One region of the Kitasatospora sp. NPDC024654 genome, then DNA from elsewhere that is predicted to be linked to it. Evidence: riboswitches for the same ligand, from Rfam matches in the RefSeq annotation. Region 1 holds a riboswitch; the other holds the start of a gene.

Region 1 (5,711 bases):
CCGTAGATCAGCGCGTACTCGTGCGGGTGCTCGACGGCCCAGCCGCGCACCGCGCCACAGAGCGCCCGCCAGCGCTCCCGTGCGCCCTGAGCGCGCTCCGCACGGGTGGGGCCGGCGCCGGCCGTCGATCCCCCTCGGGCGGCGCCGGCCGACCCACCCACCAGCGCCCGCTCGACGGCCTCGGCCAGGTCGGTGTAGGCATCGACGATCAGGGCGGTCAGCAGGTCGTCACGGCTCGGGTAGTACCGGTAGAGCGCCGAGGACACCATCCCCAGCTCACGCGCGACCGCGCGCAGTGAGAGCTGCTGCGCCCCCGCCACGGCGACCTGGCGGCGCGCCTCTCGCTTGATCTCCTGGGTGAGTTCCTCGCGAGCCCGCTCCCGGGCGGTCCGAATCACTGCCATGCGTGACAGCCTGCCACATTTCGGAGCACTGCACACGACTTAGATCAGTAGTCACAATTCAGATCAACAGTCCATAACAGGAGCAGTGCTCTCACAAGAGATCGCCGACCATAAACGAGAGCACTGCTCTTGACTCAGCCGGCCGCCACTGGAAGAGTCCAGTGCACCGAAACGAGAGCACTGCTCTCGAAAGAGTGCACCGCTCCACACCACTGCACCGCCGCCCCGCCCCGCGTCGCACACCAAGGAGCCCCCTCATGGCATCGACCGACGGCTCACCGACCGACGGCCCGCGCTACCTCGACCCCTCCGGCAGCCGCGCCGCCGCGATCGGCAACCGTCTGGTCGCCGGACTCGCCGGGCTGGGCCTCAGCCTCCGGGGTTCCCAGGTGCTGGCAGTGCGCGGGCGCAAGAGCGGGCAGTGGCGCACCACCCCCGTCAACCCGCTCAGCCACCACGGCGAGCGCTACCTGGTCGCCCCGCGCGGCCACACCCAGTGGGTTCGCAACCTGCGCGCCGTCGGCACCGGCGAGCTGCGCCTGGGCCGCCGGACCGAGGCGTTCCGCGCCACCGAGCTGGCGGACGACGAGAAGCCGGAGGTGCTGCGCGCCTACCTCAAGCGGTGGCAGTCCCAGGTCAGCGGCTACTTCGAGGGGGTGGACGCCGACGCCCCCGAGGCCGAACTGCGGCGGATCACCCCGGGGTTTCCGGTGTTCCGGATCAGCCGGAGCTGAGCCGGCCCCGAGCGCCGGCGCACCCACCGCTCCGTCGCCGCCCACCGCGCCACCGCCGCCGGCCGGCCGAGCGGGAACCCTCCGGCCGGCTCCGACCTGCGCCTTGGCAGACTGACCTGATGGACATCGTCATCCGTGCCGCCCTCGAAGCCGACCTCGAACAGGCCGGCGAGGTCACCGTCGAAGCGTTCGTCGGTGACGGCCACACCCAACCGGACGGGTCGTACGTGGAGCTGCTGCGGGATGCTCGCCGGCGTTCCGCCGAGGCCGAGCTGTACGTGGCCGTCGATCCCGCCGATCTCTCGCGCGGGGCGGCCGGGCGCGTCCTCGGTTGCGTGACCTTCGCGGTCGGCGGCAACCCGTGGGCCGACATCGCCACCCCCGAGGAGGGCGAGATCCGGATGCTGGCCGCCGCCGCGGCCTCGCGTGGCCGCGGGGTCGGTGAGGCCCTGGTGCGCGCCTGCGTCACCCGCAGCCGCGAACTCGGCCTGGCCGGCATGGCGTTCTCCACCCGCCCGGCGATGACCGCCGCCCACCGGATCTACGAGCGGGTCGGCTTCCGGCGCACCCCGGAGCGCGACTGGTGCGTCCGCCCGGGGGTCGACCTGTTGGTCTACAGCCTCGCCTTCTGACCGGCGCGCCCGGTCAGCCCACCGCCGCCGCGCGTTGCAGCAGGCGGGTCCGCAGGTACGCGTCGAAGGCCGGCGCGGCGGCCGTGGCGGTGGCGTCCTGCGCCGCGCCGCCCGGCTTCACCGTGCCCTCGACCGTGAGATAGCCGTACCGGCCCAGCGTGCCGTGCGTGCCGGCACAGCCCGGACCGGTGCAGAACGACACCGCGCCCGGGGCGGCCAGGCCCTGGAGCTGCCCCTGGAAGCCGGCGAACGCGGCGTCGGCCTGGCTCCGGTGGTCGAAGACGGCGACTCCCAGGGTCACCACGCTGTCCCTCGTGACGAAGCTGACCCTGATCACCTGACGGCAGTCCTGGGCCGCGAGCAGGTTGCCCAGCCCGCCGGTGGTGGCCTTCCAGCACGGCTCGGTGGCCGCCTCGGCGGCCCGGGTCCAGGTGGCGCCGGCCACCGTGACGGTCGGCTCGGGGAACAGGCCGGCGGCGGAGAGCGGCGCGGTGTCGGTGGCGGCGTCCCAGAGCGGGGTGGTCGGGTCCACCGACGCCGTCGAAGCCCCCGCGGCCGCCACGGCCGCCGCCCGAGGCGTGGCCGGGGACCTCGCGAGCAGCACCGCCGCCCCGGCCCCGCCCAGCACCACGAGCACGCCCAGTGCCCCCAGCAGCACCCGCAGCCGGCCCCGGCGACGGGCCTCGGCCGCCGAGCGGTCGGCCAGCGCGGTCCAGTACTCCACCGGAGCGGTGGCCACGACGGGCGGCGCGCCCGGCAGCACGCCTGGTGGCTCTCCCGGGTACCCCGGGTACCCGAAGCCCGCTCCCGAATCCCCCGCCCCTTCACTCACGGGTGACGATCCTATGACACCCCGGCAGCTGACACGCCGGGATCCCCGCCGACGCACCCTCAGCCCGCCCGCACCGGGCCGTCCACCCAGCCCGGTAATCGATCCGTGTCCGAAGCGGTGGCTCACCGACCCGCCTCCGTCACCAGTCCGCCACGCCACGCCACACTACATGTGGGTGTTACATCCATCAGCCACCACTACATGTATGCTCGCTCTCGCTGTCGACGCAGGGGAACCCGGTGTGAGTCCGGGACTGCCCCGCAGCGGTGAGCGGGCGCCCCCACGAGGCGCCGGCGAGTCCGAGTACCTGCCGACGGTGTGCCACACGGCTTCCCCGCAGAGGCCTTGAAGCACGTCCAGCTTGTGTCCGGGCCTCGCGGGTGGGCCGGGGATGCCGCCGCAGCGCGCCGCCGGGTACGGGTGGCCGCGCCGAGCTCCCCTGCGCTGCCCCGGTCCGGTTCGTCCCACCGTCCGTCGCCGTCGCCAGGAGAGAGCGCCTTGACCACCGCTGCCTCAGCCACCCTGCCCGCCCAGGGAACCAGCACCGACCCCCTCGACCGGTCGGAGCCCGGCGCCGCGCTCCTCCGGACGCTGACGGACCGGAGCAGCGACCTCCCCCAGGTGGACCCCGGCCACGTCGCCGCCGCCGCACTGCGCGGCCGGCACGCCGGCTCCGACTTCGCGGAGCTGCGCGGGCTGGCCGTGGAGGCCGCCGCGTCGATGATCGCCGAGGACCCGCAGTACTCGAAGCTGGCCGCCCGACTGCTCGCCCAGGAGATCGCCGACGAGGCCGTCAGCCAGGGCGCGATCTCGTTCGCCGCCTCGATCGCCGTCGGCCACACCGAGGGCCTGATCGGCGACACCACCGCCGACTTCGTGGCCCGACACGCCGCCGCGCTCGACGCGCTGATCGACCGCCGGGGCGACGACCGCTTCGAGTACTTCGGCCTGCGCACCGTGCAGTCCCGCTACCTGCTGCGCCACCCGATCACCCGCAAGGTGATCGAGACCCCGCAGCAGTTCATGCTCCGGGTCGCCTGCGGCCTGGCCGTCGGCGACAGCGCCGAGTCGGTCACCGAGGTGGCCGAGCTGTACCGGCTGATGAGCACGCTCTCCTACCTGCCGTCCTCGCCGACCCTGTTCAACTCCGGCACCCGGCACCCGCAGATGTCCTCCTGCTACCTGCTGGACTCGCCGCTGGACAACCTGGACTCGATCTACTCGCGCTACGCGCAGATCGCCCGGCTGTCCAAGCACGCCGGCGGCATCGGCCTGTCCTACTCCCGGATCCGCTCGCGCGGTTCGCTGATCCGCGGCACCAACGGCAAGTCCAACGGCATCGTCCCGTTCCTGCGCACCCTGGACTCCTCGGTCGCCGCGGTGAACCAGGGCGGCCGGCGCAAGGGCGCGGCCTGCGTCTACCTGGAGACCTGGCACGCCGACATCGAGGAGTTCCTCGAGCTGCGCGACAACACCGGCGAGGAGGCGCGCCGCACGCACAACCTCAACCTGGCGCACTGGATCCCGGACGAGTTCATGCGCCGGGTGAACGCCAACGCCGACTGGTCGCTCTTCTCCCCCGCCGACGTCCCCGAGCTGGTCGACCTGTGGGGCGAGGAGTTCGACGAGGCGTACCGGAAGGCCGAGGCCGCCGGCAAGGCGGTCCGCACCATCCCGGCTCAGACCCTGTACGCCCGGATGATGCGCACCCTCGCGCAGACCGGCAACGGCTGGATGACCTTCAAGGACGCGGCCAACCGCGCCGCCAACCAGACCGCGCTGCCCGGCCGGACGGTGCACTCCTCCAACCTCTGCACCGAGATCCTGGAGGTCACCGACGACTCTGAGACCGCGGTCTGCAACCTGGGTTCGGTCAACCTGGGTGCCCACGTGGCCGCCGGCGCCACTGCCGGCGACCTGCTGAACGCGATGGACTGGGACCGGCTGGACACCACCGTGCGCACCGCGGTCACCTTCCTGGACCGGGTCATCGACATCAACTTCTACCCGACCACCGAGGCCGGCACCTCCAACTCCCGTTGGCGGCCGGTCGGTCTGGGCGTGATGGGCCTGCAGGACGTCTTCTTCCAGCTGCGGATCGACTTCGACTCGGCCGAGGCGAAGGAGCTCTCCACGCTGATCTCCGAGCGGATCATGCTGACCGCCTACGAGCGCTCCAGCGAGCTGGCCGAGCAGTTCGGGCAGCACCCCGCGTACGGCGAAACCCGGGCCGCCCGGGGCCAGTTGCACCTGGACCACTTCGCCGGCGCCACCCCGCACTGGGCCGAGCGCTGGGACGCCCTGCGGGCCCGGATCGCCACCACCGGCCTGCGCAACGCGCTGCTGCTGGCGATCGCCCCGACCGCGACCATCGCCTCCATCGCGGGCGTCTACGAGTGCATCGAGCCGCAGGTCTCCAACCTGTTCAAGCGGGAGACCCTGTCCGGCGAGTTCCTCCAGGTGAACCCTTACCTGGTACGGGAGTTGAAGGACCTCGGGGTCTGGGACCAGCAGACCCGGGACGCCCTGCGGGACGCCAACGGTTCGGTGCAGGAGCTCAACTGGCTGCCCGCCGAGGTCCGTTCGCGCTACCGGACGGCCTGGGAGCTGCCCCAGCGCGCGCTGATCGACCTGGCCGCCGCCCGCCAGCCGTACCTGGACCAGAGCCAGTCGCTCAACCTCTTCATGGCCGCACCCACCATCGGCAAGCTCAGCTCGATGTACGCGTACGCCTGGAAGGTCGGTCTGAAGACCACCTACTACCTGCGGTCGCGACCGGCCACCCGGATCGCGCAGGCCGCCACCGGCGCCGCGCGCCCCGCCGTCGCGATCCCCTCCCCCACCCTCACCCCGGAGCAGGAGGCCGCCATCGCCTGCTCCCTGGAGAACCCCGAGTCCTGCGAGGCCTGCCAGTGAGTACCACCCCCAACCGCCCGAACAACCTGCTGGACCCGGGCTTCGAGCTGACCCTGCGCCCGATGCGCTACCCGTCGTTCTACGACCGCTACCGGGACGCCATCAAGAACACCTGGACCGTCGAGGAGGTGGACCTGCACTCCGACGTCGCCGACCTCGCCAAGCTGAGCGAGGGCGAGCGGCACCTGATCGG
Region 2 (5,711 bases), on a different contig from region 1:
ATGGCGCCGAACTCGGCGTAGCACATGTGGGTGTGGATCTGGGTGTCGGCCCGAACCGCGGAGGTGCTGAGCCGGAAGGCCTCGGTGGCCCAGGCCAGATAGGCCGTGCGGTCGGCGGCGCGCAGCGGGAGGGTCTCGCGCAGGGCGGGTTCGTCGACCTGGATGACGGCGGCGCCGGCCGCCTCCAGGTCGGTGACCTCGTCGCGCAGGGCGAGGGCGACCTGGCGGGCGGTCTCGGCGAGCGGCTGGTCGTCGCGGACGAAGGACCAGGCGAGCATGGTGACCGGGCCGGTGAGCATGCCCTTGACCGGGCGGTCCGTCAGGTCCTGGGCGTAGCGGTACCAGTCGACGGTCATCGGTTCGGGGCGGGAGATGTCGCCGGCCAGCACGGGCGGGCGGACGTAGCGGGTGCCGTAGGACTGGACCCAGCCGTGCTGGGTGGCGAGGTAGCCGGTGAGCCGTTCGGCGAAGTACTGGACCATGTCGTTGCGCTCGGGCTCGCCGTGCACCAGGACGTCCAGCCCGGCCTTCTCCTGGTAGGCGATCACCTCGCGCACCTCGGCCTCCATCCGTTCCTGGTAGGCGCCGGCGTCGATGCGTCCGGCGCGCAGGTCGGCGCGGGCGGTGCGCAGCTCGGTGGTCTGCGGGAAGGAACCGATCGTGGTGGTCGGCAGCAGCGGCAGGCCGAGCCGGGTGCGCTGGGCCTCGGCGCGCTCGGGGTAGGCCTGGGCACGGCGGGCGTCGGCGGCCGTGGTGGCCGCCGTCCGGGCCCGGACGGCTGGATCGTAGGTGAGGGCGGAGGCGGCGCGGGAGGCCAGGTCGGCGCGGTTGGCGGCGAGTTCGGCGGTGATCGCGGAGGCGCCCTCGCCCAGACCGCGGGCGAGGATGGTGGTCTCGGTGGTCTTCTGCCGGGCGAAGGCGAGCCAGCGGGCCACCTGCGGGGCGAGGTCGCGCTCCCGGTCGGCGTCGAGCGGGACGTGCAGCAGCGAGCAGGAAGGGGCGACGTCGACCCGGTCGGCCAGCCCGAGCAGTACGGCCAGGGTGGACAGCGACTTCTCCAGGTCGTTGATCCAGATGTTGCGGCCGTCCACCACGCCGGCGACCAAGCGCTTGCCGGGCAGGCCGCCGACGGCCGCGAGGTCGTCCAGGTTGGCCGCGCCGGGGCCGGTGAAGTCCAGGCCGACGCCCTCGACGGGAGCCTTGGCCAGGACCTTCAGCGCCTCGCCGGCCCGGTCGAAGTAGGTCGCGACCAGCAGCTTGGGCCGGTCGGTGAGGGCGCCGAGTTCCCGGTGGACCCGAGCGGCGGCGTTCAACTCGGCCGGGGTGCGGTCCTGGACCAGCGCCGGCTCGTCCAGCTGCACCCACTCGGCGCCGGCCGCACGCAGGTCCGCGAGGAGCTCGGCGTAGACGGGCAGCAGCCGGTCGAGCAGGGTGATCGGCTGGAAGTCGGCGGCCACGCCGGGCGCGGGCTTGGCGAGCAGCAGGTAGCTGAGCGGGCCGACCAGCACCGGGCGGCCACGGTGGCCGAGGGCGAGCGCCTCACGCAGCTCGGCGACCGCCTTGGTGGAGTTGGCGGCGAAGACCGTGTCCGGGCCCAACTCGGGCACGAGGTAGTGGTAGTTGGTGTCGAACCACTTGGTCATCTCCAGCGGCGCGACGTCCTGGGTGCCGCGGGCCATCGCGAAGTAGCCGTCCAGCGGGTCGGCCTCGACGGCGGCCCGGTGGCGCGGCGGGATCGCGCCGACGGCGACCGTGGCGTCCAGCACGTGGTCGTAGAGCGAGAAGTCCCCGGTGGGCACCTCGGTGACGCCGGCCTCGGCCAGCCGGTGCCAGTTGTCGCGGCGCAGGTCGGCGGCGGTGGCCCGCAGGACCTCGGCGCTGACGCGGCCGGCCCAGTAGCCCTCGATCGCCTTCTTCAGCTCCCGGTTCGGGCCCTGCCTCGGGTAGCCGTAGACGGTGGCCTGCGGGGTGGTGGAACTCGATGACACGGAACTCTCCTTCGCGAGTCGCGTTGCGATCCCGGGAGAGCACGGAGGTACGAGGGTACGAGAGTGGGGAACGCGGCACCAGGGGGTGCCCGCCCCGCCCCGCCGACCCTCCCACGAGGTCACCGAGATCACCGCGCACCGGTGGCACGCGGGCAGTGGCAGGTCTTCGGACTCGCGGGCACGCCGGGCCTGTTGGTCCGGCACCTACTGGCCGTCGCTTCCCGGGCCCCGCTGGGGCCCAGTGCGTGTGACGGCGGTCGTTCCCACTCACCGCTGCGGGGCAGTCCCGGATTTCCACCGGGTTCCCTCTTGCGACGCGCCTGCCTGGCTGGCAGGGCGAACCAACTGCGAGCCACAGCCTAGGCCCATCGGGACAGCTCCGGCAGCGACTGTCCGGATAGCGGATGGTGGTGTGGGAGGGATCCCGACCGTGGAGAGGTCGGGACCGCCCCGCAGCGGTGAGCCGCCGGGCGCCCCGGTGGCTCGAGCGGGCACCACTCGTCGGACGGTCCGCGCGCCCGGGCCCTGCCCGCCGAGTCGGCGCGGTCCGGGTCCGGGGCGAAGGTGCCGACGCGCTCGTCGACCGCCAGCGACCGGCCGGTGGCGGTCGCGGGTTCCACCCCCACCGGGCGCTCCGACCCCGCCCCGGCCCGCCGGTGCCCCGGTCTCCGTCACGGCGGGCCGGGGCGCCGGCGGGCGCGCCGGGGTCAGTGCTCGTGCCGCCGCAGGACGGGGTAGGGCACGGTGGTGCGGCGGTTCTCGTCGATGACGAGGGGGCCGCCGGCCGGCGGCCGGGCTCGCTGGACGCAGTCCTGCCGTTCGCAGATCCGGCAGCCGAGGCCGATCGGGGTGGCCGCGCGGGGGTCGTCCAGGGCGATGCCCTCGGAGTAGACGAGCCGGTGGGCGTGGCGCAGCTCGCAGCCGAGCGCGAGGGCGAAGGTGGTGTGCGGGGCGCCGTGCCCGGGTCCGCTGCGGGTCACGGTGGTGGCGGCCCAGAAGTAGCGCTTGCCGTCGGGCATCTCGGCGACCTGGGTGAGGATCCGGCCGGGGGCGGAGAAGGCCTCGTAGACCGTCCAGAGCGGGCAGGTGCCGCCGAGCCGGGAGAAGTGGAAGTCAGTGGCGGACTGCCGTTTGGAGATGTTGCCGGCCCGGTCCACCCGCAGGAAGGAGAACGGGACCCCGCGCAGGCCGGGCCGTTGCAGGGTGCTCAGGCGGTGGCAGACGGTCTCGAAGCCGACGCCGAAGCGGGTCTGGAGCAGCTCGACGTCGTAGCGCAGCTCCTCCGCGGCGGCGTGGAACGCCGTGTACGGCATCAGCAGGGCGCCCGCGTAGTAGTTGGCGAGGCCGATGCGGGCGAGCGCCGTGGCCGCCGGGGAGCCGAGGGAGGGCGCGTCGGCGAGGTGGTCGAGGAGCGGGCCGTGTTCGAGGACGGCGAGCTGGGTGGCGAGCTGGAAGGCGCGGCGGCCGTCGGTCAGCCAGGGCGAGAGGTGCAGCAGGCGGGCCACCGGGTCGTACCTGCGGACGTCGCCGGCGGCCGGCCCGGGCGGGGCGGTGGCGACGACGCGGATGCCGTGCCGGGAGGCGAGCCGGTGCTCCAGGGCGTCCGCCGCCCGGCCGGGCACGATGCCCAGCGCGGCGGCGTCGTCCTCGGCGGCGGTGTCCAGCTCGGCGATGTGGTTGTGGTGCTCGTAGAAGAAGTCGCGGACCTCGTCGTGCGGCTCGGCGGGCAGACCGGTGGACTCCCCCGGCCCGGCGAGGGTCACGGCGCGTTCCACCGCGTCACGGTAGCGGCGGTGCACGGCGACCAGGGCGCGGGCGACCGCCGGATGGTCGCGGACCACCTCGGCGAGCTCGTCCGCGGGCAGCTCCTCGCCACTGGCCTCGTCCGCGAGCGCGGCGCGCAGGTCGGCGGTGAGCCGACCGGCACCGCTGTCGGAGAAGAACTCCGGGTCGGTGCCGAGGACCTCGGCGATCCGCAGCAGCACCGGCGCGGTGAGCGGGCGCTGGTTGTGCTCCAGCTGGTTGAGGTAGCTGGTGGAGATCCCGAGTCGGCGGGCCAGCTCGACCTGGCTGAGCCCGTGGTCGCGACGGAGCCGGCGCAGCTTCGCGTGGGCGTAGACCTTCTGGCCAGGCGTGCGGTTCACGGTCCTCCTGCTCGTCGTCGGCGGCGCACGACCCGCAAAGTTAGCAGCCGCGGATTCGCAAAATCCGCACTTCCGCATCGCTGACCTGGACGGATTTCGCAGGATGGACGGGTCGACCACGGGCTCGGCCCGGGGAATGCTGCAAGTGCGCGCCGGGCCCCCCGGAGTCCCCGTCATCGGCACGACACCGTGCCGGAGGGCGGAGCGCCACCCATCCAGCAGGAGCCCGGCAGCCGCCGGGCCGAACCGTCGAGGAGTCCTGTGATCGACCATCAGGTACGGGTCCACCCGAGCGCGAAGGCGCTGCCCCGTGCGGAGCAGATCGCCTGGAAGCTCGCCGCCATGGCCTGCGGCACCGGGCAGCCCGAGGGGGACGTGGCCGCGATGGCGGTCAACCGGGTCATCGACAACGCGGCCGTCGCCGTGGCCTCGCTGCGGCGGCGTCCGGTCGCCGTCGCCCGCGCGCAGGCGCTGCCGCACGGCGGCACACCGGGCGCCTCGGTGTTCGGCACGGCGCCCGGCGTGCGCGTGTCACCGGAGTGGGCGGCCTGGGCCAACGGCACGGCGGTGCGCGAGCTCGACTTCCACGACACCTTCCTGGCCGCGGACTACTCCCACCCGGGCGACAACATCCCGCCGCTGCTGGCCGTCGCCCAGCACACCGGCCGCGGCGGCGCCGACCTGCTGCGCGGCATCACCGCGGCGTACGAGATCCACGTCGGTACGGGCGATCTGCCTGCACGAGCACCGGATCGACCACGTGGCCCACCTGAGCGCGGCCACCGCCTGCGGGATCGGCGCCCTGCTCGGGCTGCCGGCCGACGTCACGTACCAGGCCGTCCAGCAGGCCGTGCACACCACGACGGCGACCCGGCAGTCCCGCAAGGGCGAGATCTCCAGCTGGAAGGCGTTCGCCCCGGCCTTCGCCGGGAAGGCGGCGATCGAGGCGGTGGACCGGGCGATGCGAGGCGAGACCTCCCCGTCGCCGATCTACGAGGGCGAGGACGGCTTCCTCGCCTGGATGCTCGACGGACCCGACGCCGCCTACACGGTGTCGCTGCCGGAGGACGGCGAGCCGCGGCGCGCGATCCTCGACACCTACACCAAGGAGCACTCCGCCGAGTACCAGGCGCAGGCGATCATCGACCTGGCGCGGCGGCTGCGCGAGAAGGCCGGACCGCTTGACCAGGTGCGCTCCATCGTGCTGCACACCAGCCACCACACCCACCACGTCATCGGCTCCGGCGCCAACGACCCGCAGAAGTACGACCCGAACGCGAGCCGTGAGACCCTCGACCACTCGGTGCCCTACATCTTCGCGGTCGCGCTGGAGGACGGTGTCTGGCACCACGAGCGCTCCTACGCCCCCGAGCGGGCCCGGCGCCCGCAGACCGTCAAGCTGTGGCGGAAGATCACCACGGTCGAGGACCCGGAGTGGACCCGCCGCTACCACGACCCCGACCCCGAGCGGCGGGCCTTCGGCGGTCGGGCGGTGATCACCCTGGACGACGGCTCGGTGATCGAGGACGAGCTGGCCGTCGCCGACACCCACCCGGCCGGCGCCCGCCCCTTCGACCGA

What was found. Region 1 has a riboswitch for cobalamin ahead of ACZ38L_RS05540 (ribonucleoside-diphosphate reductase subunit alpha). Riboswitches for the same ligand answer to the same signal wherever they lie in the genome.
Region 2: linked by a shared signal. The riboswitch ahead of metE (5-methyltetrahydropteroyltriglutamate--homocysteine S-methyltransferase) and the one ahead of ACZ38L_RS05540 (ribonucleoside-diphosphate reductase subunit alpha) in region 1 are both predicted to bind cobalamin.

What each region holds. Positions count from the first base shown of each region.
Region 1 is NZ_JBVHLF010000006.1:39,723-45,433, reverse strand. It holds gene ACZ38L_RS05560 (TetR/AcrR family transcriptional regulator) at 1-404, opposite strand, end outside; gene ACZ38L_RS05555 (nitroreductase family deazaflavin-dependent oxidoreductase) at 662-1,138, shown strand; gene ACZ38L_RS05550 (GNAT family N-acetyltransferase) at 1,258-1,770, shown strand; gene ACZ38L_RS05545 (hypothetical protein) at 1,784-2,533, opposite strand; cobalamin riboswitch at 2,802-2,931, shown strand; gene ACZ38L_RS05540 (ribonucleoside-diphosphate reductase subunit alpha) at 3,125-5,518, shown strand; gene ACZ38L_RS05535 (ribonucleotide-diphosphate reductase subunit beta) at 5,581-5,711, shown strand, end outside.
Region 2 is NZ_JBVHLF010000051.1:17,934-23,644, reverse strand. It holds gene metE (5-methyltetrahydropteroyltriglutamate--homocysteine S-methyltransferase) at 1-1,988, opposite strand, end outside; cobalamin riboswitch at 2,129-2,350, opposite strand; gene ACZ38L_RS26135 (short-chain fatty acyl-CoA regulator family protein) at 2,696-4,132, opposite strand; partial or broken gene ACZ38L_RS26130 (MmgE/PrpD family protein) at 4,394-5,711, shown strand, end outside.